Regions from separate parts of the Halomonas sp. A020 genome, predicted to be linked through region 2. Evidence: predicted binding sites of a transcription regulator. Region 2 holds the regulator's gene; the other holds the start of a gene.
What was found. Region 2 encodes FNR, which switches genes on or off when oxygen is low (the NO sensors DNR and NnrR bind a similar motif). Its sites were predicted from a motif close to TTGATNTANATCAA; they were not measured.
Positions count from the first base shown of each region.

Region 1 (15,540 bases), 1.6 Mb from region 2:
TAGCCATGGTAACGGCGCTGCCGATGGCGCTGTCACGCTTGGTGCTGGGCGTTCACTGGCTGAGTGATCTCATCGGCGGTGCATTGCTGGGATTGGTCGTGTGCGCCGTGGTTCAAATCAACTGGCAGCGCCGCTATCGGCCACCGCTGCCAGCGCTGCCCTGGGCAGCGCTGTTGCTGGGGCCACTCGTGCTATTGAGCGTACGCGTAGCGTTCTTTCCGCCCGTCTGAGGCGTTACGCTCAACCAAGCGCTAGCCAAAGACCTACACCGATCATCAACGTACCCGCAATACGGTTTAATAGCCTGACATTACCACTTTTGCCTAGCACCTTACGTAGCGTTTTCCCACCAGTGGCATACACCAGCATGCTGGCAAATTCGATGGTCAGAATCACCGCGATCAACAGGCTCAACTGCGGAGCCAAAGGCCTGCTGCCGTCCAAAAAGGGGGGCAACAGCACCATGAAAAATGCCCATCCCTTGGGATTGGCCACCGCGGTGACCAGCCCCTGAGTCGCTAACTGAATACGCCCCGCCGCGGGCCCCGTATCCAGCTCGCTAGGAATGGCCATTCGCCCACGTGAGCGCCACATCATGATGCCCAAATAAGCCAAATAGGCACCGCCCACCCACTTGAAGGCGATGAATAGTTCGGGCTGGCGCAGCATCAACGCAGCGACGCCCGCCCCCGCCGCCGCCGCTACGAAACCGACGCCGATAAGCTCCCCGATCATCATCCACAGAGTGCGCTTGACGCCTTGCGTCATGCCCAACACCATGGCCAGTGTCATGCACATGCCTGGTGTTAACGAGACGAAGAGAAACGTCGGTACGAAGACCGAGAGCGTCGCCCATGACATCATGACGAACCTTCCTTGTTTTGCGCATCGCGAGAGGTGGCCGCGGCGTGTTGCTCTTCGCCCCAGCGCGGCATCAGCGTATGCGCGATCCCCAACTGATTGAGAATGCGCGCCACGATGAAGTCGATCAAATCTTCCAGGCGCTGGGGACGATGATAGAACCCCGGCGCGGCGGGCAGAATTACTACCCCCAGGCGACTCAGCGCCAGCATGTGCTCTAAGTGAATCGGCGAAAAAGGGCTTTCGCGCGGCACCATGACCAGCGTGCGACGCTCTTTGATGGCGACGTCCGCCGCCCGCTCGATCAAGTTGTTACTCGCGCCGGTGGCGACTGCCGACAATGTGCCCGTTGAGCAAGGGCAAACGACCATGGCCGACGGTGCGCCCGACCCAGACGCCACCGGTGCCATCCAATCCTCGCGACCGAAACAACGGATCTGTCCAGGCTGCGCACCGCTGCGTTCAGTCAGCGCCTCGACCAAACGCTGCGGCTGAGCCGGAAGGGACACATCGGTTTCCGTGGCGATCACCATATGGGCTGCTTTAGAAATCATGACCCATACTTCGTGCCCAGCCTTCACCAACACATCGATCAATCTCAGACCGTACTGAGCACCTGATGCCCCGGTAAGGGCAACGGTGACCGGTGGCTTGAACGTCGTCGTCACTTTTGTAGCTCCCGCTTGGTCAATGCGTTCAATAAACGCTCATGTACCCCTTCAAAGCCACCGTTGGACATCACCACGATACGATCTAGCGGTGACGCTTGTGTGACCACGGTCTCCACCAGCGCCTCGATGTCGTCAAACAGTGCGGCGCGCTCCCCCTGGGCCTCGACGAGCGACTCCATTGACCAAGCCACGTTGCTGGGCTGAAACCAAAACACCGCATCTGCCTCGGCAACGCTATCAATCAATCGCTCACGCAGCGCGCCTAAGCGCATGGTGTTGGAACGCGGCTCGATCACCGCCAGCAGGCGGCCCTTGGTCGTGGCGGCGCGCAAGCCCTCCAGCGTGGCAGCAATCGCCGTGGGATGGTGAGCAAAATCATCGATGACCTGAATACCGTTGACCTCTCCTCGGAGCTCCTGGCGGCGACGGGGCGTTTGAAAACGTGCCAACGCGGCACAGGCGCGCGCTAACTGCACCCCGCACAGACGCGCAGCGGCCAGCGCCGCCAAGGCGTTACGCGCATTATGTTCACCAGTGAGCGTCCACTCGACGACACCATCCTCCTCGCCCTGGTCGCTGACATGGAGCACCTGAAAACGGCTGGCATCGGGACGCTCCAAGCGAAGCTGCCATTGGCTGCTGGCGTCGGTGCCAAAACGGGACACCAGCGACCACGTGCCCATCGAGAGCACCCGTTCCAACGCAGGCTGTTGATCGGCGACCAGCAACTGCCCCTTGCGAGGTACGATGCGGACTAAATGATGAAACTGTCGCTCGATGGCGGCTAAGTCTGGAAAAATGTCGGCGTGATCGAACTCGAGATTGTTCATCACCGCGATATGCGGGCGGTAGTGCACGAATTTGGAGCGCTTGTCGAAAAATGCCGTATCGTATTCGTCGGCCTCCACCACGAAGGGAGCATCAAGCGCGCCCAAACGGGCGGAAACACCAAAGTTGCGCGGCACGCCACCAATCAGAAAGCCGGGCGATAGGCCTCCGCTTTCCAGTAGCCACGCCAATAAGCTTGCGGTGGTCGTCTTACCGTGAGTGCCCGCCACGGCAATCACTTGTCGCCCCGGGAGCACATGCTCGGCCAACCACTGCGCACCGGAGGTGTAGCGCAGGCCACTATCGAGCAGCGCCTCGACCTCGGGGTTCCCTCGCGAAAGCGCATTACCCACCACCACCAAGTCGATGGCACCCGACAGATTCTCCTCACGATAGCCTTCCATCAGGGTGATGCCCGCCTCCGCGAGCTGCGTGCTCATCGGTGGATACACATTGGCATCGGAGCCGCTCACCTCATGGCCCAATTCCCGCGCGAGTAGTGCAAGGCTCCCCATAAAGGTGCCACAGATACCGATAATGTGCAGACGCATGGGCCAAGCGCTCCCTTCCTAACCATTTCAAACGATTGAACTTACCGAACCTACCAATCAGCGAGCGCTGAGATTAGCACGCCACGCGATGATGCTCACCTTGTTCGCAAGAAGAGAGGGGACAGACGGCCGAGAAAGTGACAATGGAGACGATTTATTGCAGGATGCGCCCACCTATTGTTCGCCATTTACATTGACAGCCCTGCACCGTGACCCATAGGGCAGAACAGGAGTCCATCATGCGTGTATTGATTCGCTACTTTTTTAGAGGTGTTCGCATCTTGCTGGCGCCGGTCATGCTGATCTCAGAGAAGCTATCGACCCCTTCCGCCGTGGAGCGCTCTCCAGAAGAGCAAGCACGCGTCGATGCCGAATGCCAGAAACTCGCGCTCTATCAGTTTCGAACGTGCCCATTTTGTATCAAAGTGCGTAAAGAGATGGCGCGCCTGGGGCTCAACATCGAGCTGCGGGATGCCCAGCTGGACCCCGACCACAAACAGGCGCTGCTGGATGGCGGCGGCAAAGTCAAAGTCCCCTGCCTGAAAATTGAGCATGATGACGGCCAGGCAACGTGGCTCTATGAATCGGATGAGATCAACCGCTGGCTGCATCAGCGCTTTGCGAGTCACTAACGACTTTTAGAACTCTACCCTTTGTGCGGCCAGCTCGAAGTTAACGCGAATATCGATGCCCTCCGATATGCTGGGGGGTGTCTCAGCGTCGTGTTGAAGCGCTAAAACGCCGTGAATCTCGCCTTGCAGGTGTAACTCGCGCCCTTGCTGCTCCACGTGGTTCAATGACACATCAATATTGCCTCCTTCCGAGGTGTAAAGGGGTGGTATGGCCGTGGGTCCAATGAGCTGCATGACCTTGGCCGAGACGAGTTCATCCCCCTCCAGTACGAAACTCAGAACCAGCGCCTCTTGGGCATCCCACTCCAGCGGGTCGACGAAACCGGTGACCTCGACTTGTCGCTGGTCGCCGACATCCATGAACGTCGCATTGGAATCGTCACTTTGTCGTAATACGAACCAAGCACGCTCGTCACCGTCCAATGTCCCGACTATATTCGCCGACTCGTCAGCGCCTGCTAACAGCGCACCGCCCGTTAATGCACTGGCGAGTAGCCAGCCAACCCCTTGTTTGAACATCGCCTACGACACCTTCTGTGGTCTGTTCGAGGCTAGCCAGCCAAAGCACTGGCACGCATCGACTTTTGTCTAACACCCTGGTCTACAACGTGCGTCGTTAGCCTCATCATTTATCAGATGAATGAGGCCAGTCATTATTTCGATTGTATGACGCTATGACCTCTCTCTATGTTGTCAGCATAGCTTACGAGCTGACCGTGTCTGTTTTGCTGGTCATTGATGCGTCTGCGACATGTCCAGCAAAGCGAACAATAAACAACATACATGGGAACAAAGATGACGCTCAAGAAGACACTACTGGCCTCTGTGATTGGTGCAACCGTAGCAGCAACCGCCATGTTGCCGATGACGGCAAGCGCAGAAACCCTGCGTATTGGTTACTCTGCCGACCCTGAAACCTTGGACCTGCACGAGCAGCTCTCCGGAGGCGTATTGCGTTTTTCGCACCTCGCTTTCGACCCGCTGGTACGCTGGACCAAAGACTTCCAATTCGAGCCGCGCCTGGCCACCGAATGGGAGCAGGTAGACGACACCACCATGCGCATGACCCTGCGCGAAGGCGTTACTTTCCATTCCGGTAACCCTTTCACAGCGAAAGACGTCGTATGGACCATTGAGCGTCTGAAAGAGAGCCCGGATTACCGCGCCATTTTTGATCCGGTGGCTAGCGCAGAAGCCATCGACGACTACACCGTCGAAATCACCACGTCTGAGCCCTATCCGCTGCTGTTGAACCTTGCTACCTACATTTTCCCGATGGATAGCGAGTTCTACACGGGCGAAACCGAAGAGGGTAACGACAAAGCCGAGATCGTCAAAGCGGGGAACTCCTTCGCTTCACGTAACGTATCAGGCACCGGCCCGTTCATCGTCACCGACCGCCGCCAGGGTGTCCGCGTCGACTTCAAACGTTTTGAGGATTACTGGGATACCGAAAGCGAAGGCAACGTTTCTGAAATCATTTTGACGCCGATCGCTGAAAACGCCTCCCGCGTAGCGGCCCTCCTCTCCGGTGGCGTGGACTTCATCGATGCCGTTCCGCCCAACGACTTGGATCGTGTGCGTGAAGCCGACGGTGTCGAATTGGTCGAAGTGCCCGGCACCCGTATCATTGGCTTCCAGCTCAACGAAGAGCGAGTCGAGGCCTTTCAGGATGCTCGCGTTCGCCAAGCCGTCGACCTCGCCATCAATCAGGAAGGTATCGCCGACCGCCTGATGCGCGGCTTCGCCACACCGGCTGGCCAGTTCTCTCCTGAAGGTTACTCGGGCCACAATCCGGATCTCGTTCCGCGCTACGATCTAGAACGCGCCCAAGCGTTGATGGCCGAAGCGGGCTACGAAGAGGGTTTCAGCGTCGATATGATCGCGCCCAACAACCGCTACGTGAACGATGCGCAAATCGCTCAGGCGGTGGCCAACATGTTGGCACGTATCAACATTACGGTGAACCTGCGTACCATGCCGCTGGCCCAGTACTGGCCCGAGTACGACACCCGCCAGTCCGACATCGCCATGATCGGTTGGCACGCCGATACCGAAGATACTGCTAACTTCTTCCAGTATCTCTCGTTCTGTATCGATGAAGAGAGCGGTGCTGGCCAGTACAACTATGGCAGCTACTGCAATGAAGAGATCGACGCGCTGGTGACGGAAGCCGACGGCGAAACCGATCTCGAGAAACGCAACGATATGCTGCGTGAAGCCGAAGCCATGCTGTATGAAGACGTTGGTTTCGTCATGCTACACTGGCAAAACTTGGCCTACGCGGCAGCGGAAGGCGTCGACGTTGAGCCGGTCGTTAGCGCACTGGACTTCCCCTACCTGGGTGACTTAGTGATCGAACGCTAAGCCCCACGCTGAACCGAACACCCGCGCAAGGATGCTTCGCTCTCCAGTCATGCTGGAGGGCGAAGCGTTTTCTATGGGTCGCCCCGGCCCTGATGCGGCGCGTCTCTGATTAACCTACATAGGTGGCGTACGCCATGATTGCTTTTTTAATCAAGCGGCTGATGCACGCAATATTGGTGATGTTTGTCATCAGTGTACTGGCCTTCGCCATCCAGGATAACCTGGGTGACCCTGTACAGCAGATGGTCGGACAGTCGGTCCCCGAAAGTGAGCGCGAAGCCATTCGTGAACGGTTGGGGCTCAACGACCCCTTCCTGGTTCAGTACGTGCGCTTTGCCAAAAATGCCGTTCAAGGTGACTTTGGCGACTCCTATTTTTACCGCGAACCGGCGCTGGAAGTGATCGCTCGGCACTTGCCCGCCACCCTAGAGCTGGTCTTTGCCGCCACGCTGATCATCGTGCTGCTGTCCGTGCCCATTGGCGTCTATAGCGCGATCAAACCGCGCTCGCCCATTTCTCGATTCTTTATGGGCGCGTCGATTATCGGTATTTCGATTCCGGTCTTTTTGACCGCCATCGTGTTGATTCAAATTTTCTCGATTGGTATTACCGTCTCGCTCTTCCCGGAGAGCACGGCTTGGGGGGCTTGGCTAAATGGCTTGCTTTCTACCGAAGGCAATATGCCGTCGTTTGGCCGTGGCTATGACTTGGTGCACGTGGTGGGTCACTGGGATACCAACCTGGCAACCTGGAACGGCTTACAGCACCTGGTACTACCCGCTGTCTCGCTGGCCTCGATCATGCTGCCGCTGTTCATTCGTTTGATCCGCGCGGAAATGATGGAAGTGCTGCAGTCCGAGTACGTCAAGTACGCCCGCGCCAAAGGCATTTCCATGCGCCGGGTCTATTTCGTCCATGCGCTGAAAAACACCATGCTGCCGGTGATTACCGTGGGCGGCGTGCAAATCGGCACCATGGTGGCCTACACCATTTTGACCGAAACCGTTTTCCAATGGCCGGGCATGGGGCTGATGTTCCTCGACGCCATCAACCGTGCCGACATTCCGCTCATCGTGACCTACCTGATGATTGTCGGCGTCATTTTCGTGGTTACGAACACCATCGTGGACCTGATCTACGGCTTCGTGAACCCCACCGTAAAACTGACTGGTAAGCCCGCATGACAACGTCCACTTCTACCCCCGCACCAAGCCGCTGGGAGCGCCTGCGCGACTCCTTTTTGTGGTACAGCTTCAAGCGCGACCGCACGGCACAGCTCTGCCTTGCCGTGTTCATTTGCTTGGTCGTGACGGCGTTTTCGGCACCGTTACTGGCACCTACCGACCCTTATGACTTGGCACAGATAGACATTCTTGCCTCCGAGCTACCTCCCTTCTGGATCGATGGCGCCGACCCGATGTATACCCTGGGCACCGATGCTCAGGGCCGGGACCTGCTTTCGATCATCCTTTACGGCACGCGGGTATCGCTGCTGATCGGCTTTGGCGCCGTGGCGCTGCAAGCGCTGTTGGGGGTGACCTTCGGGCTGATGGCAGGCTATTTGGGCGGCCGCGTCGACGCCTTCCTGATGCGTCTGGCGGATATCCAGCTCTCGTTCTCGACACTGATGGTAGCCATCGTCGTGGGGGCCGTGGTGAAAGCCACCTTGGGCAGTGCTTTCTACAGCCAGTACGCCGTGCTGATGCTGATTTTGATCATCGGCTTGGCCGAGTGGCCCCAGTACGCGCGCACGGTGCGCGCCTCGGTACTCGCCGAGAAAAACAAAGAGTACGTCGACGCCGCCCGCGTCATGGGCCTGCGCAGCAAGCGCATCATGTTCCGTCACGTGCTGCCCAATACGCTGTCACCGATCTTCGTCATTTCGACGGTGCAAATTGCTAACGCCATCATTTCTGAAGCAGCGCTGTCGTTTTTAGGGCTGGGTATGCCGGAAACTCACCCTTCACTTGGGTCGCTGATCAAAGCAGGCTTTGACTACATTCAGTCAGGCTCTTGGTGGATCACGCTGATCCCCGGTGCGGTGCTGGTCGTGCTGGTGCTGTCGATCAATCTTCTGGGCGACTGGCTGCGCGATGTCATGAACCCACGACTCTACAAAGGCTGAGGACACCATGGCACTTCTTGAAGTCTCTCAACTCGACGTCCGCTTTGCCCTGCGCCAGGGCGAAGTACGCGCCCTGCGCGACGTCAACTTCACTCTCGAGCGCGGCGAGCGCCTGGGTATCGTCGGCGAATCGGGCGCGGGTAAATCCGTCGCCGCCTTCTCGTTGCTGAATTTGATCGCCAAACCAGGTTTCATTGCGGGCGGAAGCATCACGTTCGAAGGCAAAGAGCTCAACAGCATGTCGGAGCGAGGCCTGCGCAAAGTGCGCGGCAACCGCATTTCGATGATCTTCCAAGACCCGATGATGACACTGAATCCAGTGCTCTCCATCGGCGAACAGATGGTGGAGTGCTTGAAGGCCCACCGCCGCATCTCCACCAAAGAAGCCCGGGCCATCGCCCTGGACAAACTACGCCAGGTGCAGATCCCCTCTCCCGAAAAGCGCTTGGATCAGTATCCCCACGAGCTTTCCGGCGGGATGCGCCAGCGCATCATCATCGCCATTGCCCTGCTACTCGACCCGGACATCATCATTGCCGACGAACCCACCACGGCACTGGACGTGACGATTCAAGCCGAAATCATGGCGCTGCTGCTGGAGCTATGCGAACAGCACAACGTGGGCTTGATTTTGATCACTCACGATCTGGGCGTGGTAAGCCAAGTGACCCAGCGTATGCTGGTGATGTACGCTGGCCGCGTCATCGAGCAGGGCCCTACGCGGGAAATCATCAACGACCCGCAACATCCTTACACCCAAGGCTTGATCAATGCACTGCCGCAAATGGCGACGCCGGGTGAAAAACTCAACCAGATTCGTGGCAGTATGCCGTCACTCTCTAATTTGCCCAGCGGCTGTGCGTTCCATCCCCGCTGTGATTTTATCAACCGCGCCGACGGGCTCCCCCGGCCGGGCTGCACCCAGCAAGTCCCCGATTTCGTCGAGTCTGGCAACTGTCGCGTGGCCTGCCACATGGTGGCGGAAATGTTGGAAGATCGCCGCTTGAAGGAGGAGAGCCTATGAATGCCCAGGCGGAAACGATCGCGACCATGCCGACTCAAAACGAAGCGAGCAACGACTCGCTACTGCAAATTCGCGGTCTTAAAAAGCGTTTCTCACTCTCCGGTGATTTTCTGGAGCAGCTACGCTTCAAAGGCGGCAAGCTGATTCGCCATCAGGAGTATGTCCACGCCATTAACGGCGTCAATCTGGACATCAAGCGCGGCGAAGCGCTCTGCGTGGTGGGTGAATCTGGCTGCGGTAAGTCCACCGTGGCGCGCACGGTCATGGGGCTGATTTCTCCGTCAGAGGGTGAAATTCGCTACGACGGCCAGCGCATCGACGATCTCAGCTCGAAGCAGCTCCTGCCCTACCGCAAGCGCATGCAGATGATCTTCCAGAACCCTTACGCGTCGCTGAACCCACGCATGACCATTCAGCAGACGCTGGAAGAGCCACTGCGGCTGCACCATCCCGACTGGAACCGCCAGCAGATCCTCGATAAAGTCGAGGAGGTGATGCGTTCGGTGGGTATCGACCCCGATTGGGGCAAGCGCTTTGGCCACGAGTTTTCTGGCGGTCAGCGTCAGCGAATTGCCATTGCCCGTGCGCTGGCCGTCGATCCCGAATTCATCGTCGCCGATGAGCCCATTTCAGCGCTAGACGTCTCTATCCAAGCACAGGTGCTCAACCTGCTGATGGATGCCCAGCGGGATCGCAACCTGACCTATCTGTTCATTACCCACGATCTGGCGGTGGTCGAGCACTTTGGGACACGGGTGGCCGTGATGTATCTGGGCACCGTATGTGAAGTCGCCACGACCGCCACGCTGTTTGCCAAGCCTCGCCACCCCTATACCCAGGCATTGTTGTCGGCCATTCCCCGCTTGGAGGACGACCGCCCCCAGCATATTCGCCTGTCGGGTGAAGTGCCGACACCGGTCAACTTACCCAGCGGCTGCGTTTTCCATGGTCGTTGTCCCCATGCTAACGCCCGCTGTAAGCAAGAAATACCTGCTTTGATAACCCAGGATGACGGCACCCGCGTAGCGTGTCACGCTGTTGAGGAAGGCCGCCTATGAGCGCGGCCCCTTCAAGCGCCATACGCTTGGTCGTTTTGCGAGGTAAGGCATGGAAATTCGCTGGCTAGAAGACTTCATTGCCCTGGCCAGAACGCGACACTTCTCCCGCGCCGCCGACGAACAACACGTCACGCAGCCTACCTTTTCAAGGCGGATCAAACTGCTCGAAGAGGAAATGGGCGTCACGTTGATCAACCGACAAACGTTACCGCTGTCGTTGACGCCTGCGGGTGAAGAGTTCTTGACGCTCTGCGAACAGGTCACCGACCGGGTGCGTTTGACGCGCGACCGCGTTCGTGAAATTAGCGCCGGCCAGCAGCGGCGAATCATGGTAGCCGCACCGCAAAGTCTGCTGGCGCATTTTCTACCGGAATGGTTAGCCAGCAGCGGCTGGCAGGAGCGCATTCAGCCCTACCTTCGCGCGACGGGCTGGGTGGCCAGCGACTACTTTCAGGCGCTGGCTCGGGCAGAGTGCGATCTAGCGATTTGCTATTGGCCCGTTGGACGCTGCGATCTGGATATCGACACTAGCGCCTGCACCTATCGAGTCATTGGGCATGAACGGCTAATTCCCGTGACCGGGCGTAAAAACGACGGGTCGCCGTGTGCACTACTGCCTGGCGCTCGCCAGCAGCCAGTGCCCTGGCTGGCCTACCCCAAACGTGGGCTACTCGGCTCGGCTGTCAAAGCACATTTGGCACGGTTGCCGCAAAGCACGTACTTAACGGCACAGAGCGAAAACCTCTATGCAGCAGGTATCAAAGAACTGGTGCTGCTGGGGTATGGCATGAGCTGGCTACCCGAGCGAAATGTGGCCGCAGAGCTAGCTGACGGCACCTTGGTCAGGGCGGGCGACAGCCGCTGGGACGTACCCATGGAGCTGCGGTTGTATCGTCACCAAAGCCAGCACCATGCCGAACTCGATAGTTTGTGGGGCCAGCTCTCACCGCCCCGACTTTGAAAGGACGTTTATATGTCAGCAACCCTCTATCAACTGCAGCGCGACCACATCCAAGCACTGAATCATGCTTATCAAGCGCGCATGGCGGCGCATAACCTGGATAGTTTGGCGATATACAGCGGCCATGCGAACAACCACTTCGCTGATGACCATGCCACCAGCTTTCAGTCCTACGGCCATTTCATTCATTGGGTGGGGATGGCCGATGTTCAGCACAGCTGGCTGGTGATTCAGCCCCATCAGCGCCCCCAGCTTTATCTGTACGCGCCTGCCGATTTTTGGCACTTACCGACTCAGCTGCCTGAAGAACCCTGGGTGGCGGAGTTCGACGTACATTTATGTAGCGATAAAATCACCCCGCCGCTCACTGGACGCGCTGCCGTGATCGGCGATCTGAAGGAGCTCGCGAGCACGACACCCCTCGCCAATGTCGCCACACTTCATCCCGAAGGCTTGGTACGCGAACTCGACGAGTTGCGCATGGTCAAGTCCGCCTACGAAGTGGCTTGCCTGCGCGAAGCCAATCGACTAGCAATCGCGGGCCACCAAGCGGCTAATGCTGCTTTTATCGGTGCGTCGGCCGAACTGGATGTGCAGCTCGCCTATTTAGGGGCCAGCCGACAGCGAGAGTCGGACGTGCCTTATCAAAACATTATCGGTCTAAATGAGCATGCCGGGGTCTTACACTATCAGCGCTATGACCTGTCAGCCCCCAAACGGCGTTATAGCCTGCTAGTCGATGCGGGCCGTCGTTTTCGCGGCTACTGTGCGGACATTACCCGTACCTATGCAGGCCCGGATGCACCCAGCGAATTTGGCGGGTTAATCAGCGCCATGCACGGTCTGAAAGATGAACTCATCACCCACATCGTTCCTGGCATCGAGTTTCTAACGCTACATGAGCAGATGCACCGAGGCCTAGCCGACATATTGATCTCGCACGGACTGTATCAGGGCAGCGCAGAGAGCGCCGTGGAAACCGGTGTTACCCGCGCCTTTTGCCCGCATGGACTGGGCCACTCATTAGGGATTCAGGTACACGATGTGGCCGGATTGAGGCAGCCAGACGGGAGCCCATCGCCAGCACCTGACACCCATCCAGCCCTGCGTCTTACCCGTACACTGCAAGCCGGTATGGTCATCACCATCGAGCCAGGCCTCTATTTCATTCCCATGTTGCTGGCACCACTGCGTAAAATGCCCCACCCCATCGACTGGACGCTGGTCGACCGGCTCGCCGTGTGCGGAGGCATACGCATCGAGGATAATATCCTAGTGACAGAAGGCGGATCTGAGAACTTGACGTTATAGCCACTCCCTCGCCCAACAAAAAACGCCCGGCTTACGCGTGTAAGCCGGGCGTATATGTATCGGATTGGTTTAGAAACGGTAAGTAATACCGCCGCCGATCGTCACTGGCTCGATATCGACTTCGCCAACGGTGGCGCCAGCCGCATTGATGTCGGCGCTTACGTCCGCGTAGCTAACATAGCCGTTCAGCATGACGTTATCCGTCACTGCCAAATCCACACCCGCTTGGCCGATGGCGCCGTAGCTCTCGTCGATGCTCAAGCCAGATGGCTCGCTGGAAAAACTCGTGTAGTTCAAACCAAGACCTACGTAAGGCTGAACTTTCGAGTCCAAACCACCCATCGGGTAGTAGTTGACCAGCAGGTTCACCGGCAGACGGTCGACGCTACCTGCGCTGCCGCCCGGCGTCGTGTTCAGGTCATGTTCGAATTTTTCAGAGCTGTTGAGTTCGACGCCAAATTTGTCGCTGAACAGGTAGCCCGCACCATAAGTGAACCCACGTGCGCTTTGTACGTTGAGGTCCGCACCGCCAACATTGCCGTTACCTGAGCCCGTATCCGTTTGGGCAACACCGCCGCGAACAAACACATCGCCTGCTTCGTAGGCCATAACGGCTTGGCTCGCCATGACGGCACTGGCAGACACGATAGCGGCGGTGATCAATTTCATTTTGCTCATCAGGGTCATCCTCTTGCATCTTGCTTGGGATTGATGCTGGTCAACGCCAGCTAACCTATACAATATATAGTATAAGAACACCGTTTCCAAATTTCATGTGAAATTTTATTATAGGTTTTCTGGCTCTGATAGCTTTTGTTAACTATCGCGCTTGACAAACGAGCATAAAAAAAGTCCCCCGAAGGGGACCCAGGTGGAGCACGCCAGCTCACTCGGTGTATTGCCGGGCAGCGCCGCGGCAACGTTGCAAAGAAGGGAGAGCATTGAGTGCCGGTTGCATCGCGACCTTAATGACTCTATTCATTTGCGGGTTACCTTTTATATTGCGAGCTGTGTGCCAAAAAAATAATTTCTATTAAAAAACATAATCTTACTAAATAAATGAGTAAAGAAAGCGTTCGCTATCTCTTTACCCCATGAAAAAGCGCACCAGCGGCGCGCATTTTTCGCTGCATTGCTTCATAACGAATCACTCAACCGCCACCAGCAACTAGCCTTACTGGCTTACTTGATTGCGGCCGCCGCGCTTGGCTCGATAAAGTGCCTCATCTGCTAAGACCAAGAGTCGGTCTCTGTTGTCCTCTGATACGTCGGTGCTACAGACCATACCCGCCGAGAGCGTGCACGCAAACTCCTGCTCCCCTTGGTTAAAGCGCAGGCGAGAAAAGTATTGGCGAATGTCTTCCAAGCGCTTCCGACCGTCCTCTGCGCTGCAGTGTGGCAGCACCACTAAAAACTCCTCGCCCCCATACCGGCCAATCATATCGGTTTGGCGTAGGCGCTGACGCAGCAGCGTCGCCACCGACGCAATCACGACGTCCCCTGTGGCATGGCCATAGGTATCATTCACCGATTTGAAATGGTCGATGTCCACCATGGCGACCACCACCGAATAGTGTTGTCGGAAGCCACGACATATCTCGTTGATCGCGGCACTTTTAATGCTGGCATGCTTGAGCAGCCCGGTCAGACTGTCTTTATTGAGCAGCGCCGACAGTGTGCGTGAGCGGGCCACGCGCACACGAATCGAGGCTACCAGCTGCGCAGCGAGAATGGGCTTGGTGAGGAAGTCATCGGCTCCGTGGCTGAGCGCATCTACCTGCTTACCTAAGTCCATCTCTGCAGATAAGAAGACGATGGGCAGACTACTCCACTCGTCATACTGCCGAACCACTGACGCTAAATCAGGGCCATCGTAATCCGGCATGTGCACATCCATCAGTAAGAGTTCGGGTCTAAACGAGGCGAGTTGATCGATGATATGGCGGGGATTGTCGAGGATGCGCACTTCCATCCCCGCGGCTTCTAGCACGAGCTGGTAATAAGCCGCCAGCTGTTGGTCGTCGTCCACGACGAGAATACGAGCGGGTGGCGATTGACGCTCTTGAAGAAGCTGCTCCAGGCGGTTCACCAATTGCGGTATGTTCAGTGGCTTCAAAAAATAGCCATGCGCATTTAACTGTGCCGCTCGCATACGTGCATCGAAGGAGTCACAGTCGCTGATGAAAAGCAGGGGGCAAGAGAGCGCTTGCAACGGTGCAAGGTGTCCCACGCCTGCCATGGCGTCTACGATCAAAATATCGGGAGACTGATTGGCGATCGCTTGGCACGCCTCTGGCACAGAGTCGAAAAGGCGGACGTCATAACTGAAGTTCATCAACTGTTCACGGATATGCTTACCGAGCTCGTCATCTTCTTCGATCAGCCAAATCTTAGCGGATGTGCCGTTGATTTCTTGAGGCCCATCAACGCTAGGCGCCTGCTGCAAACTAGGCACGAGCTCGATTTGCATCGACTGTAATTGGCTACTCACCACGTTGACGAGCTGAAGATCGATGGCTTGATCGCTCTCCTCCAGCCAGCGCTTAAGGCCATTTTCCAACAGCCGTGCTTGGCTGCCGATCGTATCGAAACCAAACGTCCCTGCCGACCCTGCCAGTTTGTGTAGTCGATGGTAAACATCGGTCAACGTATCCCGAGGGGCTTGTGGGTCGCCACTGGACGGGGCTTCGGTGGTGACCATTAGCTGAGCACGTAACGTTTGCTGCAAACGCGTGAGAACACTGCACAACGATGCCAATTCGGCTTGCAGATTATGCTGATAGGTTTGTTTGAGCAGTGCCAGTTTGTGCTCTAGCGACTGTTGATCATGATTTGCCACACGCCTGCTCCCAAAGAGTGCGAACTTGATTAGCCAGGGTCATGGGATCAAACGGTTTGGCAATCACGCTTTCGGCACCGAGTGCGATGAGTTGATCCACCTCGTGGGGTTGTACTTTGGCGGTCATGAACGCGATGGGCACTTTCTCGAGACTCGAGCGTTGACGCAACGCCGCTAGAGTCGATGGCCCATCCATACCAGGCATCATGACATCGAGTAGAATCATGTCTGGAGCGAACGCTTCGGCTTCTTCCAATGCCTGCTCCCCTGAAGCACAGACTTTGACGTTAAAACCACCGACGACTTCGAGAG
Region 1 covers NZ_AP022850.1:2,859,333-2,874,872, reverse strand. The annotation lists gene FRH_RS13385 (bifunctional DedA family/phosphatase PAP2 family protein) at 1-230, shown strand, start outside; gene FRH_RS13380 (LysE family translocator) at 241-864, opposite strand; gene FRH_RS13375 (flavin prenyltransferase UbiX) at 861-1,529, opposite strand; gene mpl (UDP-N-acetylmuramate:L-alanyl-gamma-D-glutamyl-meso-diaminopimelate ligase) at 1,526-2,911, opposite strand; gene FRH_RS13365 (glutaredoxin) at 3,151-3,543, shown strand; gene FRH_RS13360 (hypothetical protein) at 3,550-4,062, opposite strand; gene FRH_RS13355 (ABC transporter substrate-binding protein) at 4,339-5,910, shown strand; gene FRH_RS13350 (ABC transporter permease) at 6,045-7,094, shown strand; gene FRH_RS13345 (ABC transporter permease) at 7,091-8,035, shown strand; gene FRH_RS13340 (ABC transporter ATP-binding protein) at 8,043-9,059, shown strand; gene FRH_RS13335 (oligopeptide/dipeptide ABC transporter ATP-binding protein) at 9,056-10,117, shown strand; gene FRH_RS13330 (LysR family transcriptional regulator) at 10,167-11,078, shown strand; gene pepQ (Xaa-Pro dipeptidase) at 11,091-12,389, shown strand; gene FRH_RS13320 (OmpW family outer membrane protein) at 12,459-13,067, opposite strand; gene FRH_RS13315 (diguanylate cyclase) at 13,564-15,228, opposite strand; gene FRH_RS13310 (response regulator) at 15,215-15,540, opposite strand, start outside.
Region 1: FRH_RS13320 (OmpW family outer membrane protein) is a predicted target of FNR. The motif match lies at 13,098-13,111, and genes of this name have one in related genera.

Region 2 (15,540 bases):
TACCGTAGCGAGAAGCGATGAAGTCGGCAATGGAGGTGACGTTCTGGTGCTTGGCAACGCGGATCATCTTCGCCAGCACGGGCCAGAAGAGCAAAAAAGTCAGAATGGGCCCGACAAAGATGCTGGCAAACGACCAGCCCGCCGTGGCAGCCTGGCCGACCGCGCCGTAGAAGGTCCATGAGGTGCAGTAAATGGCGAGCGCCAGACTGTAAATGAGGGGGCGGCGGCGGCTGGCGCCATGAGTACGCGCCCGCCGGTCGCCAAACCAGGCAATTCCAAACAGCACTGCAATATAGAGCAGTGACACTGCGATCAGCAGCCCGCCATGAAACATAGTGTCTCCTCACCCATCCTGCTTTGAACGGAGCTTTAAACCGCCCTTCGCCCAGTAAAGGGCTCCATTCTAGGCGAAGGTGAGGCGCTACGTCTGCCGTTCGTTGGCTAGTTGGCAAACGGTGGTCAGTAGGGGGGACGTTTCCCGTAGAGGGCGAAGCTCGTTGAGATCTGCTTCTCCGCTCTCTAGGTTGAGGGGAATCAGCTCTCGGCTAGCGCAGTTGAGAAGATAGGGCTGCGTGGTGATCAGGTCGGTATGGCGACGCTCGAACTGGTACAAAATGAACTCGGCGATGATGTCGCCCTCGACGGTTTGCGAACGCACGTTGTCGCTATCCACCACGCTGAAGGTAGTCGTCATGGGAAACAGTAGTGTCCACGGCCGCCAGATCTGGCGAGTGGTATCGCTGGAGATCACTTTGGCCGTTTCCGGTAACTGCTGTTGTTTATGCTCATACCAGCCGTACTCGAACTGTATTTGATAGCCCAGCATGCCCAGTCCGCCAAACACTGGCACAATCCATTTGGGAAGCCGCTTGCGGCTCAAAGTGCGAAGCAGAAGGCCAATCCCAGCCGCGGCAAGACCTGCAAACACGGCGGCCACTAAGTGCCAAATCATACGTTTTCCTTCTGAAAAGCCATCGGGCTTCCCTAAGGAAGCCCGATGGAGGGTGGTTCCGTTCGCTATTGGCCCACGGCGCAATAGAGTGGAACGATTATGACTTAGTGATCGACCGCAGCACCAGCACCTTTCGGATAGCGTACACTTTCCACCAGGTCCTGAATTTCTTGCGGCGGTGCATCGGTGGCGTTGGAGACAATGAAGGCCACGGCGAAGTTGATGATCGCACCTACGGCACCAAACGAGAGCGGTGAGATACCCAGCATCCAGTTATCCGGCGTGTTGGCCAGCATATTGGTGCCCGGAATGAAGAACCAGCCCAAGTAGGTGAAGATGTAGAGCAGGGTGCAGATGAGACCCGCCAGCATACCGGCAACCGCGCCTTTGTTGTTCATGCGCTTAGAGAAGATACCCATCATCAGCGCAGGGAACAGCGAGGCACCGGCAATACCGAAGGCAAGTGCTACCGTTTGTGCTGCAAACCCAGGCGGATTGAGCCCTAAGTAGGTCGCCAGTAAGATCGCGCCGCCCATGGAGATACGGGCTGCCAGCATTTCGCCTTTTTCAGAGATTTTCGGGTTGATCATGGTTTTGATCAAATCGTGACTGATCGCTGACGAGATCGCCAAGAGCAGACCCGCTGCCGTGGAGAGTGCCGCTGCGATACCACCTGCCGCGATCAAGCCCACTACCCAGCCGGGCAGGTTGGCAATTTCAGGGTTAGCCAGTACTAGGATGTCGTTGTTGACCTCCAGTTCGTTGCCTTCCCAGCCGCGGTCTGAATAGTCAGCAGCACCGTTGTAGAACTGGATACGGCCATCGTCGTTCAGATCGTTGTGGGTGATCAGGCCGGTCTCTTCCCAGGTGCGGAACCATTCCGGACGATCTTCGTAGAGGATCGGGTTACGCGCAGCTTCTTCGTAGTTTTCCGTTTGGCCAGCCATTTCTGGATAAACGGTCGTCATCAGGTTCAGGCGTGCCATGGAGCCAACCGCGGGGGCTGTCAGGTAGAGCAGGGCGATGAACACCAGTGCCCAGCCTGCCGACCAGCGTGCATCGGCGACCTTCGGTACGGTGAAGAAGCGAATGATCACGTGGGGCAGACCGGCGGTACCGACCATCAGCGACAGGGTGAACAGCACCATGTTGAGCTTGTTGTCCACGTCGGCGGTGTAGTCACGGAAGCCGAGTGCATTCACGACGTCATCCAGCTTTTGCAGCAGCGGGATACCGGACTCGGTGTGGGTGCTGAACATGCCGAACATCGGAATCGGGTTGCCGGTGAGCTGCATGGCGATGAACACCGCCGGAATTGTATAGGCAATGATCAGTACGATGTACTGCGCTACCTGGGTATACGTGATGCCTTTCATACCGCCGAATACGGCATACATGAAGACGATGGCAGCGGCAATCCAGATGCCCCAGGTGTTACTCACTTCCAGGAAGCGGGAAAACGCGACGCCCGCACCAGTCATCTGACCGATAACGTAGGTGACGGAAGCCACGATCAAGCAGATGATCGCGACCAAACGCGCTGTGTTGCTGTAGAAGCGGTCACCAATGAAGTCTGGCACGGTGAACTTGCCGAACTTACGCAGGTAAGGGGCCAGCAACATCGCCAGAATGACGTAGCCACCGGTCCAGCCCATCAAGAACGTGGAGTTGGCGTAGCCGCCCGACGCGAGCAGGCCCGCCATGGAGATGAACGACGCCGCCGACATCCAGTCGGCCGCCGTGGCCATACCATTGGTGATCGGGTGTACGCCGCCGCCGGCAACGTAGAAGTCTTTGGTGGAGCCTGCTCGCGCCCATATCGCAATGCCGATATAGAGCGCAAACGAGGCGCCAACGAACAGTAAGTTGATTGCAAACTGGCTCATGCTGGCTTACTCCCCCAGGCCGTATTTTTTATCGAGCGCGTTCATTCTCCAGGCGTAGAAGAAGATCAGCACGATGAAGGTGAGAATGGAGCCTTGCTGAGCAAACCAGAAGCCCAGATCCGTACCGCCGACGGGAATGCCCGCGAGCAGTGGGCGAAAGAGGATGGCGCAGCCGTAGGAGACAAATGCCCAGACTACGAGGCATCCGAAGATCAGCCGGACGTTGGCCTTCCAGTATTCAGCAGCATTGGATTTATCGTCTGCCATTGTGTTGCTCTCCAGTTGTGATTTTTAGGGTTGGAAAGTGAACTCAAGATAGCGTGTGGTTCATCAGGGCAACCCCGCATGGAAAACCGCGCTGTTGAGTGAGCGGTAAAACAGTGCTGCCAAACACGTCACCTTCTTATTGTTAAGCCGTTTATGTCGTTAAGGGGTGGTCGGCAAGTTATCGTTAGCGGCTTGAAGTGCATAAGACAAGCGGCATGCGATTACCCTGTATGACTCATGGGTAATACTGGGCAATAATCACCAAAAATAAATCCCAGACTTTGGTATCAGGGTGTTTAAATGGCGGGGTAAGAGCCGGGTGTGAAGACATAAAGCATTATTTTTGATGAATTTTAAGCGTTATTTTAACGCCATTCATGTCGCGATAGGACAATGGTCTATGGCTCGCTTAAAAACAATGTTTGCTACCTTAACCAAAGGTGTTTAGCCGAATTTAAAACGTTCGGGAAAGTCACTACTTTCGTCGCTAAACAAAGGTCGTTAAGACGTAAGCGCTATAGCTAAAAGTATAATGAGTCGATATGTCTAACGTTCGCCACCCCGTGGGTGGTATGTCTCAATCACTGCCCTTAAGCGAGGTCGCCCATGGTAGACGTGGATCTCTCCCAGCTGCCGTTTACGCTGATCGATGACGCCGGGCGTGATCATGTTCGTCGTGGGATGGATCTTGCCTTCTTCGATCGCGATGAAGTCATCCTCGAGATGGGGCAGGCAGGCGAGTCGGTGTTTCTGATTCATAAGGGGGAGGTCGCTGAGTTGGACCCCACGCTGCCTGCCGCTAGCGCGCGAATTGGTCACTACACCGCCGGTGATCTGTTCGGAGCGATCAGTATTCTCAATGGCAAGAGCCGTTACCGCTTCCAAGCCGAGCAGGAGTGCTTGTGCTATGTGATGCCCAAAGCACTGTTTACCCAGCTCTGCCGTCACTACCCACCGTTTGAACAGTTTTTCAAGCAGTCGCTGTCACACAAAGCGCGCCTGCTAACGGAAAAACGCGCTGATGGTGGCGTCACGATGGCGGGTTTCATGCTGGCCAAAGTGCGCGAATGTATGCGCGAGCCGGTACTCATCGATGCATCGAGCACCATTCACGACGCCGTTCGCCAACTGAACGATAGCCATGCCGATAGCCTGCTGGTGAATACGCAAGAGGCGCTGGGCATGGTCACTAAAACCGACCTGCTCAATGGGTTGGTATTGGGGGAGAGTACCCAGCACTCGCCTGTGGCGTCGCTGGCCAACCAATCACTGGTCACCGTCGCGCCCGATCAATACCTGTTCGAAGCACTGATTATGATGACTCGGCATAAGGTCGCTCGCGTAGTGGTAATGGAGGATGAGCACGCCCGAGGCGTCGTGGAATTGATGGACGTGCTGAGCTTTTTCTCCAGCCGTAGCTACGTGGTGAGTTTACAGGTCGAGCAAGCCAATGGCCTGGAAGCTTTGGCGGCTGCCAGCCAACGTACCCCAGAGTTGGTCAACGCGCTAATGGCGCAGGGCGTGAAGCTGCGCTTTGCCATGGAGTTACTGGCAGCGCTCAATGGCCGCATCATGAGTAAAGCCTGGGGTTTTACGGTGCCCGAGCAGTATCACCGCCAAAGTTGCCTGATGGTGATGGGCAGTGAGGGGCGCGGCGAGCAAATCCTAAAAACCGACCAGGATAACGGTTTGATCCTCGCTGACGACTGCCAGTGGCCCACGGTCGCTGACGACATGGCGACCTTGACCCAAACGTTGATAACGCTGGGTTACCCGCCCTGTCCGGGGAATATCATGGTGTCCAACCCTGAGTGGGTGGGCACGGTCTCCCAGTGGCAGCAGCGTATCGCCAAATGGGTCAGTGCCCGCGATGGTGACAGTTTGATGAAACTGGCCATTCTGCTCGACTCTCATGGCGTGGCGGGCAATCCGACGCTGCTCGACCAAGTCCGCCACGCGCTGTTCGAGCACTGCTCCCACGATGAGCTGCTGCTCTCGTACTTTGCCCGTGCGGCACTGCGCTTCTCGACGCCGCTGACCCTATTTGGCTCACTGAAGAAGCCGCAGCACGGTATCGATATCAAAAAAGGCGGGATTTTCCCCATCGTGCACGGCGTGCGCACCATGGCCCTCGAGCGGCGGATAACGGTCACTTCGACGCTGGATCGTTTGGATGATCTGGCCACCGACGGGCGTCTGGATCGACGCTTTGCCGACGATGTGGGTGAGGCGCTGGCACTGTTCACCGAGCTGCGCCTGCGTCAGCAGCTTCAGGAGCTGGATAGCGCCCACGCCAAGCGCACTAACCGGGTCGTAGTGCAAGAGCTCTCTTCGCTGGAGCGAGACCTGCTGCGAGAAGCCCTCCACATTGTGAAGGACTTCAAGCAGCGCCTTTCCCACCGCTATCATTTGGAGTATTCGTGAGCGGAATGCGCTTGTTAGATCGACACATGACGCTGCTGAGCGGCTCGTTAAGAACGCTGCTGCAGCGGGAAAGCGATCGACGCCGATGGGCCGATTCGCCCTACGCGTGGCTATTTCAGCCGTACATGGGCGAGGAGTCCGTCGCGATGGCCTGCCAGGTGAGTGACGGTCAGCCCAATGTCGTCAGCGTGGCGGCCGTCGTGCTCAGTCCGCGGCGTGTGCACACTAGCCGTATCTGGTGGGCCACACTGTCAGAATCTCCCGTGCCAGTGTCTGCCACCCTGCGCCGCCATCAGCAGTTACACGCGACGGATACCCCGCGCTCCCCAGATATCGAATGCCTGACAGAGCTGGCCGAATTCATCGAGAATCGGCCGCTCGTTGGTTGGCAGTTAGAGCGCACGATCGAGCCGCTCAACGGGCTATTCAAACGCGTATTGGGGTTCGGTTTACCCAACGCCCAGGTCGACGTTGCCAAGTTGCACGGGCGACAGCTACGGCGGCTGCATCCGCAGGTCGATACCCTCGAATCGCTTGGCGAGGCGCTGACCCGTTGGCGGCTGCCACGGCTGATCTGGCCTAGCGTGACCAGCGAAGCCACCGCGAGTGCACTTCTGTATCTACGTTTGCAGCGCGAGATCGCCCTGACCGCCTAGGGTTTGTATTGGGTAGAGCTTCGGAGTGTTGTTAGAATACATACTGCTCCTTTACCCACCGGCAGTGCGACGACCATGTTATCACCTGACTACTTTGACCCTACTTTGTCAGACAGCGCGTCTGACGAGCCTACCGCCACGCAGCACGAGCTGCAGGATGCCAAGCAGAAGCGTGAATTCAACAAGTTGCAAAAACGCCTGCGGCGCGAAGTGGGAAACGCGATCATCGATTACAACATGATCGAGGATGGCGATCGGGTCATGGTGTGCCTCTCCGGCGGCAAAGATAGCTACACGATGCTGGAGATTTTGCGCAACTTGCAACGCAACGCGCCGGTCGATTTTTCGCTGGTGGCGGTCAACATGGACCAAAAACAGCCTGGTTTCCCAGAGCACGTCTTGCCCCAGTATTTGGATAAGCTGGGGGTGGAGTATCACATTCTCGAGCGTGACACCTACTCGGTGGTAAAGGAGAAAACCCCGGAGGGTAAAACCACCTGCGCGCTCTGCTCGCGCTTGCGCCGCGGCTCGCTGTATGGGTTTGCCGAAGAGATCGGCGCGAACAAGATTGCCCTCGGCCACCATCGCGAAGACATTCTAGAAACGCTGTTTCTGAACATGTTCTTCGGCGGTACGCTAAAAGCCATGCCGCCGAAACTGCTCTCGGATGACGGTAAAAACATCGTGATCCGCCCGCTGGCCTACTGTAAAGAGGCGGATATTGCTGAGTTTTCGCGGCAGATGGCGTTTCCCATCATTCCCTGTAATTTGTGTGGGTCGCAGCCGAACATGCAGCGACAAATCGTCAAAGAGATGTTGGCGGAGTGGGACAAGAAGCATCCTGGGCGCTTGGAGAGCATGTTCAAAGCAGTCACCAACGTGGCACCCTCGCAGCTTGCCGATCGCGAGCTATTCGACTTTGCCGGTCTCGAAGCCAAGCAGGCGGCCTTGATGGAAGGACGCATCCAAGCCTTCAACGTGTGATCGTTGGCGCCTCCTCTTCTGCCAGGGTAATGAGGCGCTGCATGTCCAAAATATTGACCTCGCGCCCTGAGACGGCCACGACCTCCTGCTGCTGAAAGCGGCTAAGAATGCGGCTGACCGTTTCGACCGCTAGGCCCAGGTAGTTACCCATATCGGCCCGGGACATGGATAGGCGGAAGCTGTATGGCGAGTAGCCCCGCCGCCGGAAGCGATCAGAGAGCGTAATCAAAAAGCTCGCCAGCCGCTGATCCGCGGTCTTACGCGACAGTAGACGCATCATTCGCCGATCGTCGCGCAGTTCTTTACTCATGCTGCGATAGAGCTGGCCGCGCAGCTCGGGCAGCTCCTCGGAGAGCGAGTCCAGGCGGTCGAACGGAATTTCGCACACCGTCGTCGTTTCCAGAGCCATCACCGTGCCGGGGTAGTGCTCTTCGTCGATGCCGTCCAAACCCACTAGTTCGCTGGGTAGAAAGAAATTGGTGAGCTGGTCATGGCCGTTGCCTTCGCTGGTGACCTGCTTCAAGCTACCCGAGCGCACCGCATAGACACTGGTGAAAGCGTCCCCTTGGCGGAACAGGGGTTCGCCTTTCTTCAACGGCGAGCGGCGGCGAATGATCGCATCGAACTGGCTCATATCCTCGAGCTCCAAGGCGAGCGGTAAGCACAGCGAGCTTAGACTACACGTCTGGCAGCGCGCCTCTTGCAGCAGTGAACGTCGTTGGCTGGCAGGATATGGCATAGGAGTCTCCCTTCTTCTTTCGCCATCATAGGCACAGGGGGCAGGCGGCTCAAGGCGCTCACACGATCTTCGAGTAGCGCTGACCATCCTGACGTTGTAAGTGAGTGTCGAAGGCCATGGCCAAATGCCGAATGAGCAATCGCCCGATCGGCGTGGCGCTCAGCCGAAGGCCCTCACGCTGTACGAGGCCATCCCGTTCGGCGATCGCCAGTCGCTCGAAGGCAGTGGCAAAGTAGTCTGCCGCATCGATATGCCAACGCTGACCGATCGCGTCGAGATCAATGGCCATATCGCACATGAACCGCTCGATGACGTCTCTTCTTATTAGGTCATCCTTATTTAAGCGTAGTCCTTTTATCGTTGCCAGCCTACCTTCATCCAAGGCGGCTTCATAGTGGGCGAGCTGAGTAGGGTTTTGGGCGTAAATATCGTCGACCCGAGAAATGGCGGATACGCCCAAACCGATCAAATCGCACTCGGCGTGGCTGGAGTAGCCTTGAAAATTACGCTGCAGCGTGCCGTTGCGCTGCGCCTGGGCCAAGCTGTCGTCGGGGCGTGCAAAGTGGTCCATGCCAATATGCACATAGCCCGCCTGGGTGAGCATCTCGATAGTGGTGTGCAGCATGGCCAGCTTTTCATCGGCGCTGGGCAGGTCGGCCAACTGGATACGTCGCTGGGGCGCAAAGCGGGCTGGCATGTGGGCGTAGTTGAAGACCGATAATCGTGCTGGTCCCAGCTCGATGACCTGACGAAGCGTTTCGGCAAAACGCCGTTCGGTTTGAAAGGGAAGGCCATAGATTAAATCGAGGTTGAGCGAGCGAAAGCCGAGCCGATGCGCTTCGTCCATGAGCGTTTCGGTGAGCACCCGGGGCTGCACGCGATTGATCGCCGCTTGAACCTGCGGATCGAGATCTTGAACGCCAAGGCTTAGGCGGTTAAATCCTAGCGATTGGAGATGTCGCAGGGTAAAGACATCCGCTTCGCGTGGGTCAATTTCAATGGCATAGTCCCGATCTGGCGCGTTCGATAACCCAAAACGGGCATCAAGCCGGTCGACCAAATCGCTCATTTGCGCCAAGGTAAGAAACGTCGGCGTGCCGCCGCCCCAATGCAGTTGCTGCACCGGTCGTTGGGTATCTAAATGGCGCGACGTGAGCACCATCTCACGATCTAGCCGAGACAGGTAGGGCTCGGCCAGCGACGTATTTTTCGTAGCGATTTTGTTGCACGCACAGTAGAAGCAGATCTTGCGGCAAAATGGGACGTGGACATAGAGCGACAGTGGCTTTTGGCTGGCGTTACTGCGTTCTAGTGCCTGGGCCATATCGTCGGCGGTGAAGCCGTCGTGAAACGACAGCGCTGTCGGATAAGAGGTATAGCGCGGGCCGCTCGTGTCATAACGACGTATCAGGGCGTCGTCCCATGCAGTGGCCTCAGCCACTGATGAAGTGGTCTGGGCGTGGGCAGCAGTAGCATGAACGGGCATAGGCAACGCTCCGGTGTAACAGAACAAGCGAGTGAACGGATGCGTTCATGCTACGCCAGGGGGTAGCGCAATGCGTTGAGCTGTATCAAGCAATGGCGTAAAAGCCCATGCCGAAGCGGCTAAGCTAGTTAGAAAGGTGAGAAAGTGCGGCCCGCCGATAGGTTCAGTGCCCGGTGGGGGAGAACAGCGTCCAGAGCTGCCACAGCGCAAAACTGATGATGGTCAGCGCGGCGATACTGCGCGTGGCACGGTGGCGAATCAAGTGGCTGAGCTGGCGTGCCGCTAGGCCCGTCGCAAGCAGCGCGGGCAGGGTGCCCAAACCAAAGGCACCCATCAATAGCGCCCCTTGTAACGGATCGGCAATGGCTAGGCTCCAAGCAAGCATCGAGTAGACCAATCCGCAGGGTAGCCAGCCCCACAGGGCGCCTAAAGCAAACGCCTGGGGCAGGTACACGACGGGCATCAAGCGCCTGCCGATGGGTTCGATATGGCGCCAAAGCCTGCGCCCTATCGCTTCCACTTTCAATAAGCCTTTCCACCAGTTAGCGATATACAGCGCCATCAACATCAGCATCACCGCCGCGACGACCTGTAGCGCGAGACGCGCCTGAGGCGATAGTGAGATCAAGGTGCCTAGTCCGGCTACCAAAGCGCCAGCCGTCATGTAGCTCATGATGCGCCCTAGGTTATAGCCGAGCAATAATCCACCCATACGGGCAGGGTGTCGCATGCTGGGTGGCACGGCAAAGGTGAGCGCACTCATGATGCCGCCGCACATGCCAATGCAGTGGGCACCCCCCATCAAGCCAAATACGAAGGCTGCCAGCAGTGGCGGCAAGTCAAGTCCGGTCGGGTTCACGGCGGTGGCTCACGGTCACGGGGTGGCTTGGTGCCTTTTTTGCGCTCGGCGCGCTGTTCGGGGGTGAGATCGTTCTCATCGTCGTCGAACAGAATACGATGGGCAGGGCCTTCCAAGTCGTCGAACTGGTCATTCTTCACCGCCCAAAAGAAGGCCCACACTGCGAGCCCTAGCAAAATCAGCGACAGTGGAATCAATAAATAGAGAATCGTCATGCGGTCACCGGTCTCGCGGGAGCTGCCTGGGAAACGGTCGAGCTACGCCAGCGGGTCAAGCGCAGCGCATTGCCCACGACCACGAGTGAGCTGAGCGACATGCCAATGGCCGCCAGCCAGGGCGGTACCAACCCCATCGCAGCCAGAGGCAGTGCAGAGAAGTTGTAGCACACCGACCAGATCATGTTTTGACGCATGATGCGTCGCGTGGCGTTGGCAATCTCGATGGCCTCGAAAATACGCATCAAACGTGGGCTGAGCAAGACCGCATCGGCGCGGGTACGCGCCAAGTCGGTGGCACCGTTCATGGCAATGGCCACATCGGCGCCGGCCAAGACCGGCACATCGTTGATGCCATCCCCAATCATCACCACGCGCTCGCCTTGGGCCTGTAGCTCGCGCAGCCGCTCGAGTTTGCCTTCCGGTGACTTGCCCGCGTGCCATACGGGGATATCGAGCTGCTCGGCTAAGCTTTCTACCGCTTCTTGGGTATCGCCGGAGAGTAGCTCCACGGTAAGCCCTTTCGCTTGTAGGGCGGCAACGGTGTGCGCAGCGTCTTCCCGGACACCGTCATGGAGCTTGAACCAGGCGCGTGGTGCATCGTCTTCGCTAAGTAGTAGCCACTGACCGCGGCCAGGCGTGCTGAGTGTTTGGCTCGTTGCAAAATCGGGCTTGCCCAAGCGCCATGTAGCGCCGTCGAGTATGCCCTCCAGTCCGCTGCCGGTAACGCTTTTGACCTGCCGCGCTTGCAGCGTGGCGTCCCTATACGGTCGAAAAGCGCGGGCAATCGGGTGCTCGGAGTGAGCTTCTAGTGCGGCAGCGATCGCGCGTAGCCGTTCGCTGCTCTGCTCGGTTAACGGATGCGTCTGGGTGAGCTGCATCTCGCCACGGGTCAGCGTGCCGGTCTTATCAAAAATCACCCGTGTCACGTTCGAAAGTGACTCAATAGCATCGGCTCGGGTGATCAGGACGCCGCGTTGGCGCAACTGACCATGCCCTGCCGTGAGAGCCGTTGGGGTGGCGAGCGCCAGTGCACACGGGCAGGTGACCACGAGCACCGACAGCAGCACCCAGAGCATACGGGACGGGTCGATGAACCACCACGCCACGGTGACACAGGCGGTGACCACCAGTAGGCGTAGAACGAATAGGTGCGCCATTCGCGCTGCCATCTGGGCCAGCCTTGGGCGGCTGGCAAAGGCCCGATCGGTCAAATCCACGATACCCGCCGCGCGCGCATGGCTGCCGGCATGGGTAACCCGCACCGTGAGCGGGTTTTCCATGTTTTGACTGCCGCCCACGACCTGTTCGCCTACTCGGCGAGTGACGGGTAGATATTCGCCGGTTAGCATCGACTCATCCAGGCTGGATTCACCATCTTCTATGATGCCATCGGCGGGCACACCGTGGCCGGGCTTGATGAGCACTCGATCCCCGGGAGCTAGCTCGCTGGCGGGTAGGATGCGTTCGCTGCCGTCCGCCTCCAGTCGGGTAGCAGAAACCGGCAGCACACCACTTAATGCATTGCCGCTGTGGCCGCTGCGCCGCCGCGCGCGTCCTTCCACGTAGCGGCCAAATAGTAGGAAGAAGGTGAACATGGCGACAGAGTCGAAATAGACCTCGCCAACGTTGAACAGTACGGCATAGCTGCTGGCCAGATAGGCACCGCCGATGGCCAGTGAGACGGGCACATCCATGCCCAAGACGCCCGTTTTGAGATCACGAAGGGCGTTGCGGAAAAAGGGTAGTGCTGAGAAGAAGACCACCGGAGTGGCCAACGCAAACGAGAGCCAGTGAAAAAGCGCAAAGAAATCTTCACTGAGTTCCCCAGGCCCTGACACATAGATTGGGATGGAAAACATCATCACCTGCATCATCCCTACCGCTGCCACGATTAACCGGCGCACGTTCATGCGCTCCTCATGCTGCAAGCGCGTTTGGGCGTGGTCGGGCTCGTAGGGCTGTGCCTCGTAGCCGATGGCGGCAAGCTCGGCAAAGAGCTGGGAGAGCTTGATGGCGCTGGGATCCCAGGAGACGCGTAGGCGGTGATGGGTCAGGTTGACCGCGCTGGAAGCGACTCCTTCGAGTGCGTTCAGGCGGTGTTCGATGAGCCAGGCGCAGGCGGCACAGGTAATGCCGTCGATGGCCAGCGTTGCCCTGACGTGGCCCTCTTCTCCGTCCGGGTGAACGAACTGCGCCTGAAGTCCAGGGTCGTCGAACACGGACCAGGTTTCCGCTTTGGCCGCTTGGCGCTCGTCGGGCCGCTCGGGTAGTTCGGTGCGGTAGCGGTAGTAGCTCTCTAGCCCGCCATCCACAATGGCGTGTGCCACGGCTTCGCAGCCGGGGCAGCACAAGGGGTGGGACGTGTCATCGACGACGATGCGCCATGTCGCCCCGTCAGGCACCTGACTACCGCAGTGGTAGCAGCTTTGCGGGTGGGTGCTCATTCGCTCTCTGACCGCCCTCCCGGTAGCAGCGCAATAGTCTGCTCATTGGGAAAGCGAGCTTCGCCAATGAGACGCCAGTCCGCGTCGTTGCCTTGCTCGGGCTGAATTTGAAGGTACCACCGGTAGCGCAGGTTATCTGGACCTTGCGTGATATAGCGGCCCTCCCGCACGTGCTCCAGTACGAAGGATTGATCGCGATCATCTTCGGTGGGGAAGATCAGATCGAGATAGAGCTTATCTGGCCGAGCGTCCCCAGTCAGGTCGATGACGATATCGCTGGTGAGTGGATCGATGCGCAGATCGGCGCTCAAGTTGAGTTCGCGTGCGCGCTCCTGCTTCGCTAGCACCATGTTGATGGCTTTACCGTGCTCGTAGTAATCCTCCTGAACCACCATGCCGTCGTAGCTTTTGATCGACATGATGGCGAAGCCAGTGCTGAAGAGGATGGACGAAAACAGCAGTCCGAGTAAAAACCACGGCCAGAACTGTTTGTACCAAGGCGGAATGGGGGTGTCGGACATGACGTACTTATCTCCTGATGTCGCTCAAGAACCGCGCTTCACGGGTCTGTTGAATCTGTTCGTCTTGCTGCGCTTGCAGCGTCAAGGTGATGGCGTGGCTAGGCTCGCTCAACGTATCTGGGGTTGCCAGTACGGTAATGACCTGAATGCGCGACTCGCCTGCGGGTACCCGCAGCGAGGTGTTGTCCACCTGTAGGTTGGGGAGCCCGGCGGCGCTGATCACGTAGGTGTGATCTTGCGAATCCAGGTTGCGTACGGTGAGGCTATAAACGTTGCTGATCAGCCCATCGCGAGTGACTTGATAGAGCTGCGTTCGCTCGCGTTCGGCATCGAAACTCAGCGGCGTACGATCGTTCACCGCCCAGGCAAAGGTCGCTATCATCACCAGCAGTGCGACGAAATAGCCGATCAAACGCGGACGCAGGATATTACTCTTTTTACCTTCCAGCGCGTTTTCGGTGGTGTAGCGAACGAGGCCGCGGGGGTAGCCCATTTTGTCCATCACACTATCGCAGGCATCGATACAGGCTGCACAGGTGATGCACTCGTACTGCAGCCCGTCGCGGATATCGATACCGGTAGGACAAACTTGAACGCAGAGTTCGCAATCGATGCAGTCGCCCAAGCCCGCTTCACGAACCTGGGCGTGGTCGAGGGATTTTTTACGATGGCCACGGGGTTCGCCGCGCGCGGCGTCATAGGAAACGATCAGCGTATCGCGATCGAACATCACCGACTGGAAGCGGGCATAGGGACACATATAGATGCACACCTGCTCGCGCAGCCAGCCCGCATTGAGATAGGTGAAGACTAAAAAGAAGCCTACCCAAAAATAGGACCAGCCGTGGGCTTCCAAAGTGGGGAGCTCCGTGACCAGGTCACGAATCGGCGTAAAGTAGCCGACGAACGTCACGCCGGTGGCCAGGGCGATCAGCAACCAGGCGGCGTGTTTGGCGCCTTTGCGCCAGGCTTTATGGGCATTCATTGGTTGGTTATCCAACTTCATGCGCTGATTGCGCGACCCTTCGATGCGATGTTCGAGCCAGATGAACAGAAAGGTCCAGACGCTCTGCGGGCAGGTATAGCCACACCAAACGCGCCCAGCGAAAACGGTAATAAAAAACAATCCAAAGGCGCAAATGATCAGCAGCCACGATAAGAGGATGAATTCCTGCGGATAGAAGGTCGCCGAAAAAATATGAAATTCGCGGCCTGGCAGATCGAACCATACGGCGGGGCGATCCCCCCAGTTCACCCAAGGCAGCAAAAAGAAGCCCAACATGAGCGCCCAGTTGGCGCTGCGTCGTACCTTTTGAAACAGCCCTTTGATCTCACGCACATAGATATGTCGCCGCTTGGCGTACATCTCTTGCGTGGTGGTGTCACCCGGCGTGTGGTGCCCAACGGTTGGCGGCGTAATATCGTGGCTAGGTATTTTTTCCATGGCGGTGATCGCAGCTCAATAGGCAGGAGTGGACATCAGCCCGGCAAACTCGACGTCAACACACAGCGCAGGTTGCGTTGTGCTATGCCGAGTCGTTGTTCGCACATGACTAGCGATAGTGTAACGGATCGTCGGGCGGCTGAGCGGTCGCTAGATGTAGAAAGGGTGCGGTATGTAACCGCACCCCTTCGTTCACGCTTGCGTTAAACGCCTGTCAACGGGACTAGTCGTTGAAGCGCAGGCTATACACGTAAGCGGCGACGAGATGGACGCGTTCCTCACCGATATACGCTGCCTGGGCAGGCATGTGGCCGTTACGGCCGTTACGCAGCGTTTGACGAATCGAGTCGGCCACACTTTGGCCTGGGGCCAAGTAGAGCCACACGTCGTCGGTCAGGTTCGGCGCACCAAGCGCAGTGTTCCCCGTGCCGCTGGGCGTGTGGCACGCCGCACAGGCGGCCAGGAAGGTACTTTCACCACTGGCAGCGCGCTCGGCGTCATGCTCCTCACCGGAGAGTGACAGCACGTACTGAGTCAGGTTTTCGATGTTGTTCTCACCGAGCTGCTGCCAGGACGGCATCAGGCCGTTACGGCCGTTGTTCAGCGTGGTCAGAATGTTCTCGGGTTCGCCACCGTAAAGCCAGTCATCGTCGGTCAGGT
Region 2 covers NZ_AP022850.1:474,427-489,966, reverse strand. The annotation lists gene FRH_RS02250 (NahK/ErcS family hybrid sensor histidine kinase/response regulator) at 1-334, opposite strand, end outside; gene FRH_RS02245 (hypothetical protein) at 422-952, opposite strand; gene FRH_RS02240 (sodium:solute symporter family protein) at 1,057-2,838, opposite strand; gene FRH_RS02235 (DUF4212 domain-containing protein) at 2,845-3,105, opposite strand; gene FRH_RS02230 (putative nucleotidyltransferase substrate binding domain-containing protein) at 3,712-5,529, shown strand; gene FRH_RS02225 (DNA polymerase III subunit epsilon) at 5,535-6,185, shown strand; gene ttcA (tRNA 2-thiocytidine(32) synthetase TtcA) at 6,261-7,169, shown strand; gene fnr (fumarate/nitrate reduction transcriptional regulator Fnr) at 7,159-7,908, opposite strand; gene hemN (oxygen-independent coproporphyrinogen III oxidase) at 7,967-9,394, opposite strand; gene FRH_RS02205 (sulfite exporter TauE/SafE family protein) at 9,558-10,253, opposite strand; gene ccoS (cbb3-type cytochrome oxidase assembly protein CcoS) at 10,250-10,468, opposite strand; gene FRH_RS02195 (heavy metal translocating P-type ATPase) at 10,465-12,915, opposite strand; gene FRH_RS02190 (FixH family protein) at 12,912-13,436, opposite strand; gene ccoG (cytochrome c oxidase accessory protein CcoG) at 13,444-14,880, opposite strand; gene ccoP (cytochrome-c oxidase, cbb3-type subunit III) at 15,104-15,540, opposite strand, start outside.